3 regions of the Streptococcus fermentans genome follow, and region 2 is predicted to be linked to each of the others. Evidence: predicted binding sites of a transcription regulator. Region 2 holds the regulator's gene; each other region holds the start of a gene.
What was found. Region 2 encodes Rex, which represses fermentation and respiration genes when NADH is low (regulators of the CRP and FNR family bind a similar motif). Its sites were predicted from a motif close to TTGTGAANTANTTCACAA; they were not measured.
Positions count from the first base shown of each region.

Region 1: AB2B50_RS08670 ((S)-acetoin forming diacetyl reductase) is a predicted target of Rex. The motif match lies at 2,649-2,666, and genes of this name have one in related genera.
Region 3: AB2B50_RS05050 (zinc-dependent alcohol dehydrogenase family protein) is a predicted target of Rex. The motif match lies at 4,212-4,229, and genes of this name have one in related genera.

Region 1 is NZ_JBFNFG010000010.1:34,574-42,862, forward strand. Features, by position in the region: gene queE (7-carboxy-7-deazaguanine synthase QueE) at 1-192, shown strand, start outside; gene queF (preQ(1) synthase) at 211-702, shown strand; gene AB2B50_RS08660 (MIP/aquaporin family protein) at 944-1,612, opposite strand; gene AB2B50_RS08665 (DUF2785 domain-containing protein) at 1,721-2,512, opposite strand; gene AB2B50_RS08670 ((S)-acetoin forming diacetyl reductase) at 2,786-3,550, shown strand; gene AB2B50_RS08675 (thioredoxin domain-containing protein) at 3,757-4,206, opposite strand; gene AB2B50_RS08680 (deoxyribonuclease) at 4,561-5,271, opposite strand; gene pepF (oligoendopeptidase F) at 5,371-7,167, opposite strand; gene AB2B50_RS08690 (16S rRNA (uracil(1498)-N(3))-methyltransferase) at 7,178-7,921, opposite strand; gene prmA (50S ribosomal protein L11 methyltransferase) at 7,923-8,289, opposite strand, start outside.
Region 2 is NZ_JBFNFG010000002.1:218,422-226,710, reverse strand. Features, by position in the region: gene AB2B50_RS03450 (Tex family protein) at 1-902, shown strand, start outside; gene AB2B50_RS03445 (SprT family protein) at 889-1,338, shown strand; gene AB2B50_RS03440 (PspC domain-containing protein) at 1,398-1,670, shown strand; gene AB2B50_RS03435 (VIT1/CCC1 transporter family protein) at 1,725-2,420, opposite strand; gene AB2B50_RS03430 (O-acetylhomoserine aminocarboxypropyltransferase/cysteine synthase family protein) at 2,631-3,911, shown strand; gene radC (RadC family protein) at 3,975-4,655, shown strand; gene AB2B50_RS03420 (gamma-glutamyl-gamma-aminobutyrate hydrolase family protein) at 4,679-5,368, opposite strand; gene AB2B50_RS03415 (redox-sensing transcriptional repressor Rex) at 5,384-6,025, opposite strand; gene AB2B50_RS03410 (DUF4649 family protein) at 6,106-6,321, opposite strand; gene AB2B50_RS03405 (DUF1831 domain-containing protein) at 6,331-6,678, opposite strand; gene AB2B50_RS03400 (cysteine desulfurase family protein) at 6,683-7,798, opposite strand; gene AB2B50_RS03395 (ribose-phosphate diphosphokinase) at 7,814-8,289, opposite strand, start outside.
Region 3 is NZ_JBFNFG010000004.1:5,397-13,685, forward strand. Features, by position in the region: gene AB2B50_RS05030 (HAD family hydrolase) at 5-670, shown strand; partial or broken gene AB2B50_RS05035 (IS30 family transposase) at 991-1,101, shown strand; gene AB2B50_RS05040 (hypothetical protein) at 1,714-1,920, opposite strand; gene nagA (N-acetylglucosamine-6-phosphate deacetylase) at 3,014-4,165, shown strand; gene AB2B50_RS05050 (zinc-dependent alcohol dehydrogenase family protein) at 4,305-5,363, shown strand; gene AB2B50_RS05055 (DUF1033 family protein) at 5,501-5,878, shown strand; gene comGA (competence type IV pilus ATPase ComGA) at 5,936-6,877, shown strand; gene comGB (competence type IV pilus assembly protein ComGB) at 6,798-7,841, shown strand; gene comGC (competence type IV pilus major pilin ComGC) at 7,842-8,165, shown strand; gene comGD (competence type IV pilus minor pilin ComGD) at 8,128-8,289, shown strand, end outside.

The DNA of each region.
Region 1 (8,289 bases), on a different contig from region 2:
CGCTACCAACCAGATGTCCTCTTCTTATCGGCTGGAAATCCTGAGCCCAAGGCTACAGGCAATATTGTCCAAGACCAACTAGATCGCCTCAAAGAACTATGGGAACGCGTTGCTGCTGATGATAGCTGGGGCAATGTCCGCGTCCTTCCACAACTCCATACCCTCCTCTACGATAACCAACGTGGTGTTTAAGATTAGAAAGAAAAAAACATGTCACAACAAGAAGAAATGAAAAACCTAAGCCTACTGGGCAATAAAGAAACCACCTACATCTTTGACTATCAACCAGAAGTCCTGGAATCCTTTGACAATCGCCATGTGGAAAATGACTATTTCATCAAATTTAACTGCCCTGAATTTACCTCACTGTGCCCAATCACTGCGCAGCCAGACTTTGCAACGATTTATATTTCCTACATTCCTGACAAGCTCTGTGTCGAGTCAAAATCCCTCAAACTCTACCTCTTTAGTTACCGAAATCATGGGGATTTTCACGAAAACTGTATCAACACCATCGGAAAAGACTTGGTCAACTTGCTAGACCCTCGCTACTTAGAGGTGTGGGGGAAATTTACACCTCGCGGTGGTATTTCAATCGACCCCTACTACAACTACGGTAGACCTGGAACCAAGTATGAAGGATTGGCAGAACAACGCCTATTCCAACACGATCTCTATCCAGAAAAAATTGACAACCGCTAAACTCATACTCAATGAAAATCAAAGAGTAAACTAGGAAGCTAGCCGAAGGTTGCTCAAAGCACTGCTTTGAGGTTGTAGATGACACTGACGAAGTCAGCTCCAAACACTGTTTTGAGGTTGTGGATAGAACTGACGAATTCAGGGCAAGGTGAAGCTGACGTAGTTTGAAGAGATTTTCGAAGAGTATAATACGAAAAAGCCCTGTTCCTCATCATGAGGAGCAAGGCTTTTTGAGTTTCAATTATTCTTCAGTTCCAAGGAAGTTTTTAGCAACAAGAGCCGCAAGAACTCCACCAACGATTGGTGCAAGGATGAAAATCCAAACTTGTTGAAGAGCTGCGCCACCTACCAAGACAGCAGGAGCCAAGCTACGAGCTGGGTTTACTGAAAGCCCAGTAATGTTCAAGCCAGCTAGAATCAAAGCTGTCAATGACAAACCGATGACCAAACCAGCAATTGCGCCATTACCTTTACTTGCTGATGTTACAGTCATGATGACCAAAACAAACAAGAATGTTGCAATGACTTCAAACAAGAAACCACCAAAGACAGTTACACCGTTTGCCAAGGCATTTTCACCAAGACTTGCAGTTGACATACCTGAATTTGCCAAGAGGAACAATACAGATCCAGAAGCAAGGAAAGCACCAACCACTTGACCAAGGATGTAGTTTACAAGCTCTGAAGATGACAAACGTTTGTTAACAAACATAGCGATAGAAACAGCTGGGTTCAAGTGAGCACCTGAAACAGTTCCGATTGAGAAGGCTGCGACTACGATTGCCAAACCAAAAGCAAGAGCAATCCCAAGGTGTCCAAGTCCTTCAACACCATTTCCAAAAACAACAGCTCCTGTTCCGATGAACACAAGCATAAAAGTACCGATTAATTCAGCAACAAATTTTTTCATGTTAAGTCTCCTTTTTTCAAACTATGTATTAGTCTATCAGAAGAAGGAAAGGGTTTCAAGAAATGTGCTTGGAAACATTGTGTAAGTTTTCACATTGATAATCAAAATCTAATATTGGAAAGATTGAATAGCTTCTTTCAAGTCATCTTGTAAACTATTTCTCTGGTCGAGTTGAACATAGACTTCTAATAGACAAGATCTGAAATTGGAAAATTTATAAAAATCTTCCCTCTCTTCTATCGGGAAATCAAGTGACTTTATCCAAGAAGCCAGTGTCGCTTGCTCCACCTTTCCTTGCAAAACAGGTTCGTAAAGGACTCTGGCCAAGCGCCAGTCCTCATCATCTATAAATCGAACCGAAATTCTTTTAAATAGTTGGCCAAGTATGTCAAATACTTCATGAACTCTATTTTTAGAAAAGTCTGGATGACAAACAACTTCAGTCAAAAGATCAGCCCCATGAGCAAAAGCATGCACCCAACCATACTGGCTTGAAAAACCAGTCGTATCCTCTTCTTTTTCAAGGTAATGCAAACCTTGATCGAGCAACGTATTTCTGATATCAGTTTTAAGCACTTGATAAAAAAGAGACTGTTCATTGCCATCAGCAGATAAGAGATTGGCATAAATAAGGGCCCTAAAAGAACGTTCAAGCGTTGAAGCTCCTGTCTTATCAATCTCTTTATCTAGCCCACCATCAGAGACAATCTCAGCAGCAATCAACTGAAATTGCTCCTTGGTAAATAACTCTTCTTGAATCCCCCTAGCTAAACTAGTAAAAACCAATTCATCGCGAATCTCTTGACTCGGATCCCCTAAGTGCTCAAGCAACCACAGGATTTCTTCTTGACGATAACTCGGTTTTTCTTCTATTACTTTTCTTTTCAATTCTGGATACATCTGCCTACCTCCAATCATACACATCTATTATACAACATTCTTTTCTAGCTATCTTCATTATAAGAGATAAATATGTTAGTCTCAGATATTTTTTCACTCTTAGAGGGTTAATTTTTTCCAAAAACCAAGTATTTGTTTGACACAAATTTCACAAAGGTGTATACTAAAACGTGATAGGACTTCTTTTAGAAACCTATCACGACTCACTTATAAACCTTTTGCTGTTCTTTTATGAACGTTTGAATGGTATCACGGATACCGAGGAGGAATCATATGTCTAAAGTAGCTATCGTTACAGGTGCAGGTCAAGGGATCGGTTTTGCAATCGCAAAACGCTTGGTTCAAGATGGTTTTAAGGTTGGAGTTTTAGACTACAACGCTGAAACAGCTGAGAAAGCAGTTGCTGAATTGTCAGCAGATAAAGCTTTTGCTGTTGTAGCTGATGTGTCTAAACAAGCAGAAGTTGCTGCAGCTTTCCAAAAAGTTGTCGATCATTTCGGAGACTTGAACGTTGTGGTAAACAACGCTGGTGTCGCTCCTACTACACCTCTGGATACAATTACAGAGGAGCAATTTGCTCGCACATTTGCTATTAACGTCGGTGGTGTGATTTGGGGAGCACAAGCTGCTCAGGCTCAGTTCAAAGCACTTGGTCACGGTGGTAAAATTATCAATGCTACTTCTCAAGCAGGTGTTGTCGGAAATCCAAACTTGACTGTATACGGCGGTACAAAATTCGCTGTTCGTGGTATTACTCAAACATTGGCGCGTGATTTAGCAGAGTCAGGTATCACTGTCAACGCCTATGCTCCAGGTATCGTAAAAACACCAATGATGTATGATATCGCTCATGAAGTTGGAAAAAATGCAGGAAAAGATGACGAGTGGGGTATGCAAACATTCGCAAAAGATATTACATTGAAACGCCTATCTGAACCAGAAGATGTAGCTGCAGCAGTTAGCTTCCTTGCTGGACCAGATTCAAACTACATTACAGGTCAAACCATTATCGTTGATGGTGGTATGCAATTCCATTAATACTCTTCGAAAATCAAATTCAAACTGCGTCAACGTCGCCTTGCCGTACTCAAGTACAGCCTGCGGCTAGTCTCCTAGTTTGCTCTTTGATTTTCATTGAGTATAAGATTAAAAAAGTGAGGTTGGAAAAAATCCAACCTCTTTTATCATCTCTACGACTCCAATTTTCGGAGTTGTTTTTTGTCATTTATAAAAATTCTTCAGCACTATTCATTCTTTAAAAATGAAAGGATTTCTTCAAGACTAGCGGAACTTCCTTGCTCTAAATAGCGTGATTTACTACCATTTTGATAGACTGAAAGATTCGGAACGGTTTGGATATCCATTTCTTTTGCAAAGGCTGTAATCTCATCCTTTTCATCAGAAGCACTATCCAAATAATAGACTGTCTGGTGACTTTTTTGAATCGCTAGAGCCAAATTGGGCACAAACTTTTGACAGTAGGGACAGGATTCTCTTCCTATGTAGACGACAAACTCGTCGCCATTTGCAAGTTTGGAGCGCATTTCTTTCATATTGATTGCTTTGGTATACTGAACAGCTTCCTGATAAGTTTTTGGAAGAACAGGCTGACTGAATTTCCAAATCATAAACAAAATCGGCATAGCAATTCCAATGATAAGCAAGCTAAGTTTTTTATTGACACGCACTAGCATCTCCGTCCTTTTCTAAGTATTTTCCCTAGTCTAATCGCCCACGACAAGATATAAAATCCAACCGATAGATCTATAATAACGCACATTCTGAAGACAAAGTCTTCAGTAAACTTTATGAAATAAATGTCATTCTAAAATCTCAACAATATAACTCTATTGTTGCACTTTTATGATTTTATTCTCCCAACTGGGCACTGTAGTTGATAATTTGGTCAACCGTGTCTGACAAGAATTGAATGGAAAAATCAGCCAATCTCTTTTATTAATTTTCATTATTATTTAGGAGGATATTTTATCAATACCTCTACCTTTCTGGTGACTTATCAAAAAGTCGTTCTTAAATGACTTTGTATCTTATTCTTTTTTAGATGGAGTTTTTCCTGCAGCAATTGCATCAGCCTCTGTCATCTCAACAACATTAGCTTTATTAGTATTTGACGGCATTCTATCTTTGTTATACCAATATACTTTCGCTTGCCCATTCTTAGCGACATAAACAGTTCTATCTTGCTGTTGGGCTTTAATCTCGGCTTCACGTGCAATTCTTTTCTCTTCTTCTTTTTGAGAAATTAATGACTCAACTGCACCTATCCTATCGATCAATTCTGTCTTTTTATCGTTATTTTCAATCTGATTAACTGTTTCTTTAGCAGACTTCACTTGATTCGCATCTTGACTTTCTTCCAATTGTTTGACTAAGGCTTCACCTTTTTCTTGCAACTCATTTGCAGCTTTTTCTTTGGCAATTCTCTCTTCTTCTGCTTTTTCTTTAGCTTTTTTCTCATCTTCGATTCGTTTTGCCTCCTCTATGCTAGATGAAGTATCCGTCGTCGAAGTTGTCGAAGAAGTAGATGTCACAGTCTGCTTAGTTTCTGACTGAGCAGATGAAGTTTTCTTTGTGACTGTTGGAGTTTGGAGAGCAACTGCAACAAAACTGACAATGAAAAGCCCTATCATTAAATTTCTTTTTCGAATATCTGGTGCTTTCTTTACAAAATACCAAATACCAACTCCACTCAAAACAAGATAGAGAGTAGGTAGAGCAATCAATAAAATGATTCCCAACAAAACTATACCAATTTTGATAAAGAGTATTCTTTTGGGATCTTGCTCTAGCCATTTTTTATTCTATTCATATTATTCTCCTAAAATCTGCCTATTTCCCTATTCTCCCAACTGGGCACTGTAGTTGATAATTTGGTCAACTGTGTCAGACAAGAATTGAATGGTATCACGGAGTGGTTTATCTGTTGAGATATCCGCTCCAATAATCATTGCTGACTCAAGTGGTGTCTTACTGCCACCTGATTTGAGGAGATTGAGCCAGTCTTCAGCTCCAGTTTCTGAGTTTTTCAAATGGAGATAGCCAGCTGTCGAGATTACAAGACCTGCAGAGTAAGTGTAACTATACAAGCCCATGTAATAGTGAGCTTGGCGCATCCAAGTCAGTGCTGCATCATTATCAATCTCAATAGCATCTCCCCAGAAATCGGTCAAAACTTCCTGCATAATGCTGTTGAGTCTGCTTGCTCCGAAAGTTTCTCCTTCTTCAATCAATGTATACACCTTACGCTGGAAGGCTGCTTCCAAAAGGTGGGTAATAAAGTTATGGAAGTAGGTGTCCGTCAAGCGGTGGGCAAGGGCAAAGCGTTTTTGACGCAGATCATCAGACTGATGCTCCAAGTAATCACTGAGAAGCAATTCATTAAAGGTTGACGGTGCTTCGACATAATAAGTAGACATGTGGGCATTAAAGTAACTCTGATGATTGTCAGAAAAGATAAATTGACCAGAATGCCCGATTTCATGAATCAAGGTATAAACATCGCTCAAACGACCTGTCCAGCTCATGAGGACATATGGATGCACACGGTAGGGATCAGCTGCATAGCCACCAGAATCCTTGCCACTATTGGCAGCAAAGTCCACCCAGCGTTCTTCTTGATAGCGAGCAACTTCTTGACTGTATTCTTGACCCAAAGGTTCTACCGACTTCATGACCAAATCATAGGCATCATCAATGCTAACCTCTGGATTCAACGCACTATCCAAATCCAATTTCCAATCAGCAAAGGTCATCTTCTCAAGACCATTCACCTTGGCAACATGCTTGAGATATCTCTGAGCAACTGGCGCAAAGTCCTTCATGATGAGGTCAATCTGACGATCAAACATAGCACGATCTACTTCTTGCTCAGCTAAAAGATAGTCAAATACTGAGTCATATCCCTTCATATCTGCCAACAATTTCTCAGATTTGACCTGAGCAAGATAGGCTGCTGCAGCCGTATTTTGGTGCTTGCGTAGTCCTTCTGAGAAGGAACGGAAGGATTTCTCACGGACTTCAGCATCCTCGTGGTTTTGATAGAAGTTTTCATAGGTCACAAAACTGTTTTTGTAAGTCTTCCCATGGGCTTCAAAGTCAGCCATTTCAAAGTCGCCAGCTCGCATTTTAGTATAGATATCCTGTGGACTGTAGAAAACTTCACCCAGATTGGTCAAGGCCTTTTCCACATCCGCCCCAAGATAGTGGGCTTTTTTGATCTTAGCTTGACGAATGGCTGCCGTCAAATGTGGTAAGTCACCCAAACAGTCCAATACTTCCTCATCTGCCGCCACCAAGGCATCGTCAAAGAAGGTTAAGGTGACACTGGCATCTGTCTCAAAGTCCATTCCAGCTTGGGCGATATTGGCAAAATCTTCATTAGCATAGTCTGTCGTCTGAGGCATAAAGGCGTAATTACCGATATGACTCATCTGGATGTAGATTTGTTCCAATTCTGCAAAGGCCTTCTCGAAATCTTCAAAAGTATGAAGATTGCCCTTATAGTCACGACTAAATTGATTGATATCTTCACGCGCCTTCTCTATCGCACGCAAGAAGTCCTCACGGTCTTGGTATAGGGCTGTCAAATCCCAAAGTTCCTTTTCAGGAAATTCTGAACGGTGTTTTTGTTCCATCTTTTTCCTCTTATTTCTCTAATTCTAATAAAACACTAAGGGCCGATAAAGCGTAAAGTGGTGCTGTTTCTGCTCGCAAAATGCGAGGACCAAGTCCTGCCAAGACTGCTCCCTTAGCTTCAAAATTTTCGATTTCCGCAGGTGAGAGACCACCTTCTGGACCAAAGATAAAGAGCAGTTTAGCTCCCTTTTCTAACCCAGAAACAGCTTGGATGAGTGCAGCTGATTCTCCTTCTTTGGCTGACTCTTCATAGGCCACCACGATGCGGTCAAACTGGTCTAGCTGAGCTAGAAAATCTGCTTTATTCTCAAAAAGGGTAACACTTGGTACCAGATTGCGTTTGCTTTGCTCTGCTGCTCCAAGGGCGATTTTTTCTAGTTTCTCGACCTTTTTGCCCAATTTCTTACCATCCCACTTGGCGACTGACCAGTCTGCGGGAAAGGCCCAAATCTGACTGGCACCTAGTTCCGTCACCTTTTGAGTGATAAACTCCAACTTATCTCCCTTGGGAAAACCAGATGCGATGGTCACTTGGACTGGCAGTTCCACATTGTCAGTTAATTCTTCAACCAACTCAAACTGACGTGCTTCCACATTGACCACGCGCGCCAAACGCTTGATGCCATCATCAAATACTAAAGCGACCTCATCATCTTCTTTCAGGCGCATAACCTGAAACATGTGCTTGCTGGTCTCCTTGTCCTCGATGGTGACAGGTGAGACTACACTGCCCTTGACAAAATACTGTTGCATGCTAGCCTCCAATCACACCGGAGATATCCTTGGTCTTCTTGAAGACACAGGCATTCCACTCCCCTTGAATCATATGGGTTTCAAGGAAAAATCCAGCTGACTCAGCTGACTCACGCACCATGTCCCACTTGTCCTTGATAATCCCACTCATGATGAGGTAGCCTTCGTCCTTGACCAAGCGATAAGCATCCTCCGTCAGATGAATGAGGATATCCGCCAAGATATTGGCCACGATAACATCTGCCTCAATTTCCACTCCTTTAAGCAAATCGCCTGGGGCTACATGGATGTTTTCCATACCAGGATTGAGCTCAATATTTTCCTGAGCGACACGAACCGCCACATCATCCAAGTCATAGGCGAAAATC
Region 2 (8,289 bases):
AACTTGCCCGTCAGGAGTTTCCAGAACTAACCGTTGAAAAACGTTCGGCTATCTCAATTGCTCGCCGTTTGCAAGATCCTCTTGCTGAATTGGTTAAAATCGACCCTAAATCTATCGGTGTTGGCCAGTATCAGCACGATGTTAGTCAGAAAAAACTATCTGAAAGTCTTGATTTTGTGGTGGATACAGTTGTTAACCAAGTTGGTGTCAATATCAATACAGCTAGTCCAGCCTTGCTTTCACATGTCGCAGGACTTAACAAAACGATTTCAGAAAACATTGTTAAGTATCGTGAAGAAGAAGGTAAAATCACTTCACGCGCCCAAATCAAGAAAGTTCCTCGCCTTGGTGCCAAAGCATTTGAACAGGCAGCAGGTTTCCTCCGTATTCCTGAAAGTAGCAATATACTTGACAATACAGGAGTTCACCCTGAAAACTATGCAGCGGTCAAGGAACTCTTCAAACGCTTGGATATTAAAGACCTAAATGAAGAAGCGCAAGCCAAACTCAAAGCTGTTTCTATCAAAGAAATGGCTCAAGAGCTAGACCTTGGTCAAGAAACTCTTAAAGATATTATTGCTGATCTTCTCAAACCAGGTCGTGATTTCCGTGATTCTTTTGATGCTCCAGTCCTTCGTCAGGATGTCTTGGATATCAAAGACTTACAAGTTGGCCAAAAGCTTGAGGGAGTTGTGCGCAACGTCGTTGACTTCGGTGCCTTTGTTGATATCGGTATCCATGAAGATGGACTCATTCATATTTCACACATGAGTAAGAAATTTATCAAACATCCAAGTCAAGTCGTTTCAGTCGGCGATTTGGTAACCGTTTGGGTGAAGAAAATCGATGCTGACCGCGAAAAAGTGAATCTGTCGCTTCTTGCACCAAATGAATCTAACTGATTACGTTAAACAGGTCTCTTTAGAAGATTTTGGAAAACCTTTCAAACACCAAGCTCAATGGAATACTCGTCTACGGTCGACAGGTGGGCGATTTTTTCCTAAAGATGGTCATTTGGATTTCAATCCCAAAGTATATCAAGAACTTGGTTTAGAGGTTTTTCGTAAAATTGTTCGTCATGAGCTCTGCCATTACCATCTTTACTTTGAAGGCAAGGGCTATCAGCATAAGGATTTAGCCTTTAAGCAACTTTTAAAAGAGGTAGACGGTCTCCGCTTTGTTCCTCCCTTGTCAAGTTCCAATCAAAAACCAAGCTTAGTCTATGCTTGTCAGTCTTGTCAGCAAATCTATCAAAGAAAGCGAAAAATTGATACCAAGCGTTATCGTTGTGGTCTCTGTCGTGGAAAGCTCCTCTTGTTAAATCGGCCTAAGGACTGATGTAGCAAATCTAGCTTAGTGCTATACTAAGATTAAGAAATCCGAAAGAGGAATAAATTATGAATACAAAATTTTATAAAATGAGAAGAAATCGCATGATATCAGGTGTTCTTGCAGGTCTATCTGATAAGTGGAATCTTGATGTAACCCTAGTTCGTTTCCTTTTTGCAATCTTTACAATCGCAAACTTTGGACTCGGCATTATTATCTACATTATCCTAGCTTCGATCCTACCAACAAAAGAAGATATCGAAGCTGAAATGTATGGAACAGGCCCACGCAAGATTAAAGAAGCCCAACCTATCAATGATGACGAAGGTTGGTTTTGGTAATTTAAATTAACTGTCTATATTTTGATAGCAAAAAGATACCGTACGGTATCTTTTTTAAATACTAAACAACTGTCCGAATAGATAGGTAACTCCCATAGTCAACAAACCGATACAAAGGTTTCGGATCATGGCTGTTTTTGTTGGGGCTTTCCCGAGTTTTGCACTGGTGTAACCTGTAATCAATAGAGAAATCGCAACGATAAAAACAGTAGCAGGGATTCGATAGTCGCTTGGGAAGATAGTTATTGAAAGCATTGGTGGCAGGCTACCAAGTACGAAGGCGATGAAGCTAGATGCAGCAGCATGCCAGGGATTGGTGAATTCCTCATACTCGATTCCGTACTTTTCCTCAACTAAGGCTTTGAGAGGGTTTTTGAGAAATGCCTTGTTGGTTAAGAGCTGGGCTGATGTTTCACACTCACCATTTTGAAGATAGGCTGCGTAGAGTGATTTTTTAGCAGCTTCCATATCTTTATCTAAAAGTAATTGTTCTCGAGCTACAGCGGCTTCCTCCGTGTCTTTTTGAGTAGATACGGATACATACTCGCCACCAGCCATAGAAAAGGCACCAGCAAGAATTGCGGCTAATCCTGAGAGGAAGATAATCCAGATATTGTTAGTCGCACTGGCAACCCCAATAACAACTCCAGCGATAGAGATGATTCCATCATTTGCGCCCAGTACACCAGCACGCAAGATATTTAAACGGCCAGCAAAGTTTGCATCAATTTCATGTGTAATTTCTGACATAGTTTTCTCCTTCCTGTCCATTATAAAGTAAAGAGGAAGTGAATACAAACTTTTTAAACTATCTGAAAAAAGTTCTACAATTCTAATTTTAGACAAAGTAAATAGAAGTAGCCATAGCTATTTCTTATGCCAAGATATAACAAAGTTGTATTTGTAACCTATTCTAATAGGTGATACAATGAACCTAATGAAATCTTTGGAGGTCTAAATATGACTCGTGAATTTAAATTTGAAACTCTGCAATTGCATGCAGGTCAAGTGGTAGATGCTACTACCAAGTCTCGTGCTGTTCCAATTTACCAAACAACATCTTTTGTATTTGAAGATACACAAGAAGGTGCAGATCTTTTTGCCCTTCAAAAAGCTGGTAATATTTATACCCGTATCACTAACCCAACAACTTCAGCCTTTGAAGAGCGTATCGCAGCACTGGAAGGCGGTGTTGGTGCACTTGCAACAGCTTCTGGGATGGCAGCTCTTACCTACACAATTTTAGGACTGGCTCACGCAGGAGACCATGTGGTTGCAGCTTCAACTATTTACGGTGGTACCTTTAACCTGTTGAAAGAAACCCTTCCTCGCTATGGAATCACCACAACTTTTGTTGATATTGATAATCTAGAAGAGTTAGAAGCAGCGATTAAAGACAATACCAAGCTTGTTTTGATTGAAACCTTGGGTAATCCAGTTATTAATATTCCAGATATCGAAAAAATCGCTGAAATTGCTCATAATCACCAGATTCCTTTGGTCGCTGATAATACTTTTGCAACACCATATCTTATCAATGTCTTTTCTCATGGTGTTGATATTGCGGTTCACTCAGCAACTAAGTTTATCGGTGGTCACGGTACAACTATTGGTGGTGTCATCGTTGATAGCGGCAAATTTGACTGGGCTGCTTCAGGGAAATTCCCTCAATTAGTCGAAGAAGATCCAAGCTACCACAATATCAGTTATACTCGTGATGTTGGTGCTGCAGCCTTTATCGTTGCTGCTCGCGTGCAATTGCTTCGCGATATGGGAGCTGCCCTTTCACCATTTAACTCATTCTTGCTCTTACAAGGTCTTGAAACTCTTTCTCTTCGTGTTGAACGTCATGTTCAAAATGCTGAGAAAATCGTTGATTTCCTTGTAAACCATCCAAAGGTTGAAAAAGTCAACTATCCAAAACTTCCAGATAGTCCTTACCATGCCTTGGCTGAAAAATACTTACCAAAAGGTGTTGGTTCAATCTTTACTTTCCACGTTAAAGGTGGAGAAGCAGAAGCTCGTAAGGTGATTGACAACTTGGAAATCTTTTCAAACTTAGCCAATGTAGCAGATGCTAAATCATTGGTCGTTCATCCCGCGACTACAACACATGCTCAGTTGTCAGACTCTGATCTAGAAGCAGCAGGAGTAACTAAAAATCAAATCCGTCTCTCAATCGGTCTTGAAAATGTCGATGATTTGATTGAAGATTTGCGACTAGCGCTTGAAAAAATCTAAAAATAACTAGTTTTTATTGAATTAAGCATCCTTCTCACGAATAATAAAGTGAGGAGGATTTTTATGTACAGTATTTCATTTCAAGAAGATTCGCTCTTGCCAAGGGAACGCTTGGTGACAGAAGGAGTAGAGAGTTTGAGCAATCAGGAATTACTAGCCATTTTATTACGAACAGGAACTCGTCAATCTACCGTTTTTGAAATTGCACAGAAAGTATTGTCTCAATTGAACAGTTTAACTGAGTTAAAAAAAATGACCTTGCAAGAACTGCAGAGTTTATCAGGAATCGGGAGAGTAAAAGCTATTGAATTGCAAGCTATGATTGAGCTTGGAAGTCGTATTCACAAACATGAAACCATTGAGGCAGAGAGCATTCTGAGTAGTCAAAGACTGGCTAAAAAGATGCAACAAGAATTGGGAGATAAAAAACAAGAGCACCTAGTGGCGCTCTATCTGAATACACAAAATCAAATTATTCATCAGCAAACCATTTTTATTGGATCTGCTACTAGAAGTATTGCGGAACCAAGGGAAATTCTCCACTATGCCTTAAAGCATATGGCAACATCCGTGATTCTGGTTCATAATCATCCATCTGGTGCTGTTATGCCAAGTAGAAATGATGACCATGTTACGAAACTTGTTAAAGAAGCCTGCGAATTAATGGGTTTGGTCTTATTGGACCATCTCATTGTTTCACATTCCGATTATTTTAGTTACCGTGAGAAGACGGATCTGATTTAAAAAACCTGTATCATGTACAGGTTTTACAATTCATTGACGACATAGTCGAAAAGTGTTTTATCTTTGGGGCGATTTTCAAAAAGAAATTCCGGATGCCATTGAACACCGAGGTAAGGGAAACCATCAGTCGTTGTTACAGCCTCGATAATTCCATCTTTAGGATCATGAGCGACAACCTTTAGATTTGGAGCAAGGTCTTTAATGCTCTGATGATGGAAAGAGTTGATATGAGAGATTTCTCCATAGATTTCTCGAAGAATAGTATCAGGCTCGGTGACTAAACGTTGAGTTGTATACTCGGCTGAAGTATCCTGCCAATGATCTTCAATATCTTGATAAAGAGTTCCTCCCATGGCTACATTAAAGAGTTGAGTACCACGGCAGACAGAAAAAATCGGTTTCTTCTGTTTAATGGCTTCTTTTAAAAGAGCTAGCTCAAAAATATCTCTTTGAAGGTGGTAGTCATCGCTATCGATCGTTTTAGGTTCACCGTAGAACTTTGGATCGACATTTTGTCCACCAGTTAAAATGAGTTTATCAATCAAGCCAATGTAGTAACTGGCCATTTCTTGATCACCAATTGGTAGGATAATGGGAATTCCCCCAGCTTCCTTGACTCCTTCAACAAAGCCCTTTGCAGCATAGCTCATCATCAGCTCATCATCAGGATGAGCTTTTTCGTTTCCTGTAATCCCAATAACTGGTTTTTTCATAAATGCTTTCGCTTTCTAATCCTCTTTTCTCATGAAATAGAGGAGAGTTTGCAATTCACTAGTTAAATCCACATATTGAGCCACCACATCTTTTGGTAGTTGGAGATGAACGGGTGAAAAGCTTAAAATTCCTTTAATACCTGCTTCGACAAGGAGATTAGCTACTTCTTGTGATTTGACACTCGGAACAGTTAAGATTGCAGTTTTTACATCTGCATTTTTTATTTTATCCTTGATTTGGGAAATACCATAAATTGGAATTCCATCGGGCGTTTTCGTCCCAACTTCAGGATGGTCATCCAAATCAAAAGCCATAATAATTTTCATTTTGTTTCGTTCATGGAAACGGTAGTGAAGGAGAGCGTGCCCCATATTACCAATCCCCACTAACATAACATTCGTAATAGAATTATCATTTAGAAGATCAGCAAAAAACGTCATTAGTTTTTTGACATCGTAGCCAAATCCACGACGACCAAGTTCACCAAAGTAGGAAAAATCTCGTCTAACCGTAGCGGAATCAATACCAATGGCCTCGGCAATTTGTTTTGAGTTGGCTCTTTCAATCTTTTCTGCATGAAATCTTTTAAAGATACGATAATAAAGAGAAAGTCTCTTTGCTGTTGCTTTTGGAATAGCAGACTGTTTTTCTTTCACAAAATCACAACCTTTCTAAATACTATTTTATAGAAAGATTGTGAAAAAATCAACAAAAACAAGAAAAAACTAAGAAAATCTTAGTTTATCTTTGTAAAATCATAGTGAAATAGAAAACGATAGAGATCTCCCAGAAGACCTTGATAGATTTCTTCTCCCTTATAGGTAAGAGAAGTAATGACGGTCGTATCTGGAAGAGTCACACATCCTGAAAGTGACAGCATGAGTGCTTCGTAATCTTCGTATTCTAAAAGGCGATCGACTTGATAGGCATCCTTATAGTTTAATCGAAACATAGGGTCCCCCTATCTTTCACTTTTAGTGAAGACACCACGCTCAACAAGACTGTCCATCAAGAAGTAGAATTTCTCTTGGTGGATATGAGTTTCTTCTGACTTAAAGATATCAACCAAACGTAGACCAAATTTATCAGTGATGTTGATTTTGGCACCAGTTAAGTCTTTGTTGATGATAATCTTAAGTTGGAAACCTTCCCCACTATTTGGAACCTTCTCAAGAAGGCGTGTTAGTTCATAGTTACCAACCTTTGTTTCAAAAAAAGTGTTATCTTTTAGAGTAAACTTTTTGACAGTTGGACTGATTGTGTAATCGTAACGGCAATTTTTGAGACTAATAGTTTTTTCGAATGCCATTGAGTTATCCTCCAATGATTTCTTTTAGAGTTTGTGCGAGGGTGATCATTTCTTGCTCTGTGTTTTGAGGTGAAATGCTGACGCGAACGGATTCGTGTAAGCGAGGAGAGTCTTCTCCGTAGAAAGCCTGAAGAACATGACTAACCTGAACGACACCTGCAGTACAAGCAGAACCAGTTGAAATAGAAATCCCTTTAAGATCCAGACGAAGGAGTAGTAGATCATTACGTTGACCTGGAAATCCAATATTAAGGACATAAGGTAGCTGGTCTTTCCCTTGATTGAGGTAATAGTCTGTCTCAGCCATTTCCTTTAAGAAGGTGTCTTTTAGTTGTTGAACCTTTTTAAAGTTTTGTGCTTGGTTTTCAAGATCATCTTTTAGAGCTGCTACCATTCCTACAATGGCAGGAAGATTTTCTGTTCCTGCTCTTTTTTTCTGCTCTTGATCACCACCATGAAGGTAGGAATCAAAATCTGTAGATGCAGCATAGAGAAAACCAACTCCTTTTGGACCATAAAATTTGTGTGCAGAAGCACTGAGAAAATCAATTCCCAATTTTTCAGGAAGAATTTCTAATTTACCGACTGCCTGAACTGCATCGACATGATAGACGGCTGGATGATTTTTTAGAACCGCACCAATTTCAGCAATAGGTAATAGTGTACCAGTTTCATTATTGGCAAACATAGTAGAAACAAGAACGGTATCTTCACGAAGTGCATTTTTAACTTGGTCTGCAGTGATTTCTTGATGTTCAGGCTGTAAAATAGTCACTTCAAAACCGAAATTTTCAACCAAGTATTTGATGGGTTCTAGAACAGCATGGTGCTCAATCGCAGTAGTGATAATGTGCTTTCCATGATTTTGATGGCGAAGGCAGTAACCAATGATAGCAGTATTATTGCTTTCAGTGCCACCAGTGGTAAAGAATATATGTTGTGGCTTTGTTCCTAGTAAACTTGCTAGTTCTTGACGAGCTTCTCGTAATAGTTTACCTGCTTGACGCCCATGGCCGTGAATACTAGAAGGATTGCCATAAGTTTCTTGCATGACTTGAGTCATTGCTGAGATAGCTGCTGAAGACATGGGAGTCGTTGCAGCATTATCCAAATAAATCAAAAATTCACCTAATTTCTATTTAAATAGTGGACTAACTGGTTTTCTTTCGTGAATACGAACCATTGCATCACCAATCAATTCGCTAGCAGTGATGTATTGTACGTTTTTAGGTTTTTTACTTTCTGTCAAAACAGAATCTGTAACCAAGATTTCCTTGATATTTGTTGCATCCAACAACTCTGCAGCACCGTTAACGAAAAGTCCATGACTTGAAACTGCATAGATTTCAGTTGCTCCGTCGCGCTCTAGGATTTTAGCGGCTTCAGAGAAGGTACGACCAGTGTTAAGAATGTCATCAATCAAGATTGCCTTCTTACCTTCAACATCACCGATAATGTAACCTTGACTGCGTTCAGAATCATCTTGTGCATAATCAATGATTGCAATTGGTGCATCCAAATATTCTGCGAGACTACGAGCACGTTTTACACCCGAGTTTTTAGGACTAACAACAACAACATCTGAACCAGTCAAACCTTTATCGCAGTAGT
Region 3 (8,289 bases), on a different contig from region 2:
ATTTATGAATTTGAAAGGTATAATCTTCGATATGGATGGAGTTATAGTTGATACGGAGTACCAAGATTTTCTAATACAGAAAGATTTTATCAAACACCTTAATCCAAAATCTAGTTACGAAGATTCTGAGCTATTGGTATTAGTTGGTAAATCATATTTTAATCTTTATAGGCTTTTACAGCAATTTATTGGGAAACAATATGATATAAAAACTATAGAAAAAGAATATGCTTCTTTTAGTGATGAGAGATATGAAAAAATTGATTATTCTTTACTTTTTAGAAAAGAAATTCTAAAAATTATTGACTATGCATTGAAAAACGGAATCAAATTAGCTGTAGCATCATCATCAAAATATGAGCATATTAATGAAGTTTTAGAAAGGTGTGACATAAAAAAATATTTTGATGTCATCGTTAGCGGAGAGAATTTTGTAGAAAGTAAGCCAAATCCGTCTATCTATTTAACAACGCTACATAAGTTAGAATTGCAAGCAGAACAATGTATTGCAATTGAAGATTCATACTCTGGAATTGAATCTTCAACTAGCGCCGGAATTGCAACTATTGGTTATTATGATAGCCGATTACCATTTTTTAATGACAAAGCGCAATGGAAAGTTGAAAATATGAAAGAAGTTTTACAAATAATAGAATCACAGAGTCTTTGAGTTGAAAGGCGATGAGGTTCTTGAGGACGTTAGAAAGAAATAAACTTGTTTCATAACGAAATTTAAGGTAACAGCGAACCGCTGAGTGTGTAGCTTTGTTGGTAAAAACGTAAATATTTTTGAGCGAAAGGTATTATGAAGTCACTGGAAACAGTGGCTTTTTGATATTAGTAGGGATGTATTATAGTAACCAATCAAGTTGAGATAGTTGCTTTGATACTAATACATTTTATTTTAATAATGAAGTTTATTACTATAGACACTTGATAGATATGTAAACTAACTACGATACCTCTAATTTTTAACGGACTATAGTTTAATTTGTTTTTTCTGTACTTGATAAGCGAAATCGAATCCCAAGGAAGTCCTTGAACTACCAAACTCCGTATCAAGTTTTTCTGAGTCAGGTGAAATTGTCTAGCTTAATTTGACAAATGAGATAACTAAGAAATAAGATTATCGACTCACTATTTATGGAAGTAGTTATTTAAGTGAGAAAGATGAGTTACAAAAAAGTTACCAAAATTTGAAAAAAGAGTCTATTTTGCAAGATTAAAAAGTCGCTATTTTACTGATGAAGTAAAAAATATTGGTATTACAGCGAAACACAAAAAAGAATACAGGACAAACAAATTCCTGTATTCTTAAAATAACTTAGAGCAGCTTTAACAAAACATCGACTAATATGATTATAGTGCAAATTATTTTTCCGATTTTTTCATGTTGCTTGAACAATTTTTCAGAGAAAAGAATCAATACAAGCGCAACACAGATCAACACAGTGCTTAAAGTTTGAGTAGTCATGGTACATACTCCTTTCGTTATTTTGTTGATCCAGTAAATAAGTTGAATAGTAATTATCTAATTTTCAAACATATCCATCTGCCCTGGTAAAGCCTTTGTTCTTTGATTATTAATCGGTATCTCTATCTATCTTTATTATAGCACAAATATCCTTATTAAACCGATAAATGCAATTTTTTTATAGACTGCTACTATTTACTTTATTTTCTCCTGAAATTGAGTTTTTACCTGGTATTGTTTTACTTCCGATTAGAGATAACAAATTTATCAATGAATAGTAAGTTATATAATGCAAGTACAAATCCCCAGGAACTACCCTGAAGAGAAAATTCTTGATGATTAAGAGGAAGAAACTCCTGGTTTCCTATATGGATGCATATCAAAATAACAAATAGAATCCAAAATAAATCAGTCCATTTATATTTTGAAAAATATTTTTTTTGCAATTTTTTTAGCATAAGAACACCTTCTTTCTTTACTACATTTTTATTATACAATAAAATGTAAGCGGATACAAATAAAAAGGAGGATTGATCTTATGAATGAAAAAAACGTACATATTTTATTTGTGCAAGTATTATTATTTCATCTATAATTTTGGGACTCTTTATTTATAAAGGAATTTATGACGGATTTAACGTTTTGGGTCAATTTATACACGATGGCCTCAGGATAATTAGTAGTAATATTAGTAATATTAGTAATACTAGTAGTATTAGGTAGTTAATAGTAATAGAATTTAAATAAAAAACGGGAATTTAGTGAATGCTGATTGCCGTTTTTCCATATGTTTAAGGCGGTAACAATATGCTTAATGTGAAAATTTTTTATATATTTTTCTTTTTGATCTTTGTCGAAACTACAGGCTTGTTGTTGTTGAAAAACGGTCTTGAAAGAGGTTATTTAGATACAGGAGCTATCATCCTTGCAGTTTTTTCATTTGCTTTCTACAACCTATGTTCATTCGGTTGGGTCTACTTTACAATAAAAAACCATAAAAAATAAATAGGACAAATTGGAGGCTAACACCTCCGATTTTTTTGTATGCAGACCTCGAATTTTCGTTTTTTCATGCAAAAATAGCGCATTCTCGTTGCTGACACAGCAATTCTGAGAGTTTTTCAGAACATTTTGCGACCTATCAACTATGAAGAATCCTTAAAAAATAAAATAATTGTCTCACTGTTTATGGAAGTAGTTATTTAAGGGAGAAAGATGAGTTACCAAAAAGTTACAAAAATTTGAAAAATGAGTCTATTTTGCAAGATTCAAAAGGCTTAAAACCCTATTAAATCAAGGTTGTAAGATTTAAATAATGTAGTTATTGAACTCAAAATCCAGTGTCCGCAAGGACGTGCCGGTTCGACCCCGGCCGCCGGTATAGTAATAAAGACATGGTTTTCGGACCTTGTCTTTTTTGTTGAACAATTTATTAAAATTTCACTAAAAAAGGTCTATACCATTTACAAATTGTTTTGAAAGGTTTATAATGTAATTGACATAATAAATACTAGATTATTTCTTAAGGGGGTTATCATTATGCCTAAGTATATTAAAGCTGATCAATTTTTCTATCCACATGGTATTCGTCGTGGAGGTTATTTGGAACTTATTGATGGTAAATTTGGTAAGCATGTTGAAGAGATTTCTGAGGATGCTGAAATTTTAGATTATTCTGGTTATAGCATCGCACCTGGTCTTGTTGATACACACATTCATGGTTTTGGTGGTGTCGATGTTATGGATAATAATATTGAAGGGACTCTTCATACGATGAGTGAAGGTCTTCTTAGCACAGGTGTTACTAGTTTCCTACCAACTACACTAACTTCATCATACGAACAATTGCTGGCTGTTACTGAAAACATTGGTGCACGCTATCAAGAAGCATCTGGTGCTAAGATTCGTGGTATCTATTTTGAAGGGCCATATTTTACTGAGGAATTTAAAGGAGCTCAAAACCCTGCTTACATGAAAGATCCTCGTATGGATGAGTTTCGTGCATGGCAGAAGGCTGCTAATGGTCTTCTTAATAAAATTGCTCTTGCACCTGAACGTGATGGGGTTGAGGACTTTGTACGTACTATTACTGGTGAAGGTGTAACTGTTGCTCTGGGTCACTCTAATGCTACATTTGATGAAGCTAAAAAAGCTGTTGATGCCGGAGCTAGTGTATGGGTTCACGCCTATAATGGAATGCGTGGCTTAACACACCGCGAACTTGGAATGGTTGGTGCTATGTATGAGTTACCACATACTTATGCAGAATTGATTTGTGATGGTCATCACGTGGATCCTAAGGCTTGCGAAATTCTTCTTAAACAAAAGGGAACTGAAAATATTGCCCTTATCACTGACTGTATGACAGCAGGTGGTTTGCAAGATGGAGATTATATGTTAGGTGAATTTCCGGTTGTAGTTGCAAATGGAACTGCTCGCCTTAAATCTACAGGTAACTTGGCAGGATCCATTCTCAAACTTAAAGATGGTTTGAAAAATGTCGTTGAGTGGGGAATTGCAAATCCTCATGAGGCAGTCATGATGGCTAGTCTGAACCCAGCTAAATCAGTTCATATCGATGACGTCTGTGGACAAATTCGTGAAGGCTACGATGCAGACTTTATCGTGTTAGATAAAGATTTGGAATTAGTAGCAACTTATCTAGATGGTGAAAAACGTTATCAAGCATAATCTAAAAAGTAGAAACGATTTTCGTTTCTTCTTTTTTTAAATAAATTTGTTATTTATTTCACAAATTACTTGATTTTTATATTGAAAAGGCTTACAATCATGATATAAATAATACAAATAAAAAAGCGGAGGATTGCTTATGAAAGCTTATACTTACGTTAAACCAGGCCTTGCGTCATTTGTTGATGTTGACAAACCAGTTATTCGTAAGCCAACAGATGCTATTGTGCGTATCGTTAAGACTACTATTTGTGGTACAGACCTTCATATTATTAAAGGGGATGTTCCTGCTTGTAAGAGTGGAACTATCCTAGGACATGAAGGAATTGGTATTGTAGAGGAAGTCGGAGCAGGAGTTTCAAACTTCAAAAAGGGTGATAAGGTTTTGATTTCTTGCGTTTGTGCATGTGGCAAGTGTTACTATTGTAAAAAAGGAATCTATGCTCACTGTGAAGACGAGGGTGGATGGATTTTTGGACATTTGATTGACGGTATGCAAGCAGAATATCTTCGTGTGCCTCATGCTGATAATACTCTTTATCATACTCCAGCTGACTTGTCTGATGAAGCTTTGGTTATGTTATCTGATATCTTGCCAACTGGCTATGAAATTGGTGTCTTAAAAGGGAAAGTTGAGCCTGGTTGTAGTGTAGCTATCGTTGGTTCAGGGCCAGTTGGATTGGCAGCTCTCTTGACGGCACAATTCTATTCTCCAGCTAAATTGATTATGGTGGACCTAGACGATAATCGCTTGGATACTGCAGTTTCTTTCGGTGCTACTCATAAGATTAATTCTTCAGACCCTGAAAAAGCAATTCAAGAAATTTATGATTTGACAGATGGTCGAGGTGTAGATGTCGCTATTGAGGCGGTAGGAATTCCTGCAACGTTTGATCTCTGTCAAAAGATTATCGGTGTAGACGGAACAGTAGCCAACTGTGGTGTGCATGGTAAACCAGTTCAGTTTGATTTGGACACTCTTTGGATTCGTAACATTAATGTTACTACTGGATTGGTTTCTACCAATACAACTCCTCAGCTTTTGAAAGCCTTAGAAAGTCATAAAATTGAACCTGAAAAATTGGTAACTCATTATTTCAAACTTAGTGAAATAGAAAAGGCCTATGAAGTATTTAGTAAGGCCGCCGATCATCATGCGATTAAAGTGATTATTGAAAACGATATTTCAGAAGGCTAATCTTGTTTTTAAATCCAGTTATTCGTTTTTGAATAGCTGGATTTTTTGAAAATGTTATATAATTCGTGAAAATGAGCAAAATTCTTTCATTGTTCTCAAAATTTCGCTATAATATACGGTACAAAGGAAGTTAAACTATGTATCGAGTTATAAAAATGTACGGAGATTTTGAACCGTGGTGGTTTATAGAAGGCTGGGAAGACGACGTCATTGCGAGCAAAAAATTTGATAACTATTATGACGCCTTGAAATATTATAAGTCTTGTTGGTTTGAGTTAGAAAAGGAGATTCCCCTTTACAAAAGTAGAGGAGACTTGATGACTATTTTTTGGGATCCAGAAGATAAACGCTGGTGTGAAGAATGCGATGAATTTCTTCAGCAATATCATTCCTTGGCTTTGTTGGAAGATGGTCAAGTCATTCCAGATGAAAAATTTAGACCTGGTTACGAAAAGCAGACTGGTTTAGAAATCCACCGTACTTGTCGCATAAAAAAAGAAGAAACAACTTTTTAATGAAGTTGTTTCTTCTTTTTTATATTTTCTTCGAATAATAAGAATGAGGAGGAAGATATGGTACAAATACTTGCACAAGAATTGATTACACTGGCCAAAAAACAGGGAGCTCAGGACATCTATTTTATTCCTAAAGAAAAGATTTACGAGCTACATATGCGAGTTGGAGATGAGAGACATTTGATTAACACCTATGACTTTGAAAAGTTGGGGGCTGTCATTAGTCATTTTAAGTTTATTGCGGGGATGAACGTTGGAGAAAAACGCCGTAGTCAGCTTGGTTCCTGTGATTATCAGCATGGAGATAAGGTTTCTTCATTACGCTTATCGACGGTGGGAGATTATCGTGGTCATGAGAGTCTAGTTATCCGGCTTTTGCATGATCAAGAACAAGAGTTGCTCTTCTGGTTTCAGGACCTTAAGGAACTGGAAAAGGGCTTTAGGCAACGCGGGCTTTATCTTTTTGCAGGCCCCGTAGGAAGTGGTAAAACTACTTTGATGCATGAATTAGCCAAGTCATTGTTCAAGGGACAGCAAGTCATGTCTATTGAAGACCCAGTAGAAATTAAGCAGGAAGAGATGCTGCAATTACAGCTCAATGAAGCTATCGGACTGAGCTATGAAAACTTGATAAAACTTTCCCTACGACATCGTCCAGATCTTTTAATCATTGGAGAAATTCGAGATAGTGAAACAGCCCGTGCTGTTGTACGAGCTAGTCTGACAGGTGTCACGGTATTCTCGACAATCCATGCCAAGAGTGTTCGTGGGGTTTATGAGCGCCTCTTAGAACTTGGTGTCAGTGAAGATGAACTTGCAGTTGTTTTACAAGGTGTTTGTTACCAGAGACTAATCGGAGGAGGAGGAATCATTGATGTTGCAAATGGAAATTATCAAGAACACCAGGCAGAAAAGTGGAATGGACAAATTGACCAGCTTCTTAAAGAAGGACATATCACTGCCCTTCAAGCTGAAACGGAGAAAATTAGCTACCAGTAAGCAGAAGAAAATCATCACTCTCTTTAACAATTTATTTTCGAGTGGTTTTCATCTGGTAGAAATCATTTCCTTTCTAGATAGAAGTCTCTTGTTGGAAAAGGAATATGTATCGCAGATGCGACTAGGACTTGCGCAGGGAAAGTCTTTTTCGGAAATGATGGGTCATTTAGGTTTCTCGAGTGCGATTGTCACGCAACTTTCATTGGCTGAAGTTCATGGAAATCTCCATTTGAGTTTGGGGAAAATTGAAGAATATTTGGATAATCTTGCTAAGGTCAAGAAGAAGTTAATTGAAGTTGCGACCTACCCACTTATTTTGCTAGCTTTCTTACTGCTCATTATGATGGGTTTGCGAAATTATCTCTTGCCTCAACTGGATAGTAGCAACATAGCTACCTTAGTGATTAGCAATCTACCACAGATTTTTCTTGGGATTACTCTAACACTAAGTCTTGCATCTTTAACAGGACTGATATTTTACAGAAAATCTAAGAAGATACAAGTCTTTTCTTTTCTAGCTAAAATTCCCTTTCTAGGTGTATTTGTTCAGTATTATCTGACGGCCTATTATGCTCGAGAATGGGGTAATATGATTGGTCAAGGTCTGGAGCTATCACAGATTTTTCAGATGATGCAGGAGCAAGGAAATCCTCTTTTTAAGGAAATCGGACATGATTTATCCCTGTCCTTGCAAAATGGGCATGAATTTTCTATGGTTGTGCGGAATTATCCTTTTTTTAGAAGAGAGTTGGGACTAATCATTGAATATGGAGAGGTCAAGTCCAAGTTGGGAAGCGAATTGGAAATCTATGCAGAAAAAACGTGGGAATCCTTCTTTACTCGAGTTAATCGTACTATGAACTTAGTTCAACCCCTGGTCTTTATTTTTGTAGCTCTGCTAATCGTTTTATTGTACGCAGCTATGTTGCTGCCTATGTATCAAAATATGGAGGTAAATTTTTAGATGAAAAAAATGTTGATGAAATTAAAGAAAGCCAAGGCAAAAGCTTTTACACTGGTAGAAATGCTAGTTGTATTGCTCATCATTAGCGTCCTACTCTTACTGTTTGTGCCAAACCTAACTAAGCAAAAGGATGCAGTGAATGATAAGGGGAAAGCAGCAGTCGTCAAGGTGGTAGAAAGCCAAGCTGAACTCTATACTCTAGATAAAAATGAGGATGCTAGTCTAAGTAAACTAGAGGCAGATGGACGCATCACTGCTGAGCAAGCAAAAGCCTATAAGGAATACCATGCAAAACAAAAGACAAGTCAAACAGTTGCGGATTAGGGCTTTTACCATGCTAGAAAGTCTATTGGTCTTAGGGATAGTCAGCTTGTTAGCTCTGGGTTTGTCAAGTTCAGTTCAATCCACTTTTGCGTGTGTGGAAGAACAGATTTTCTTTATGGAGTTT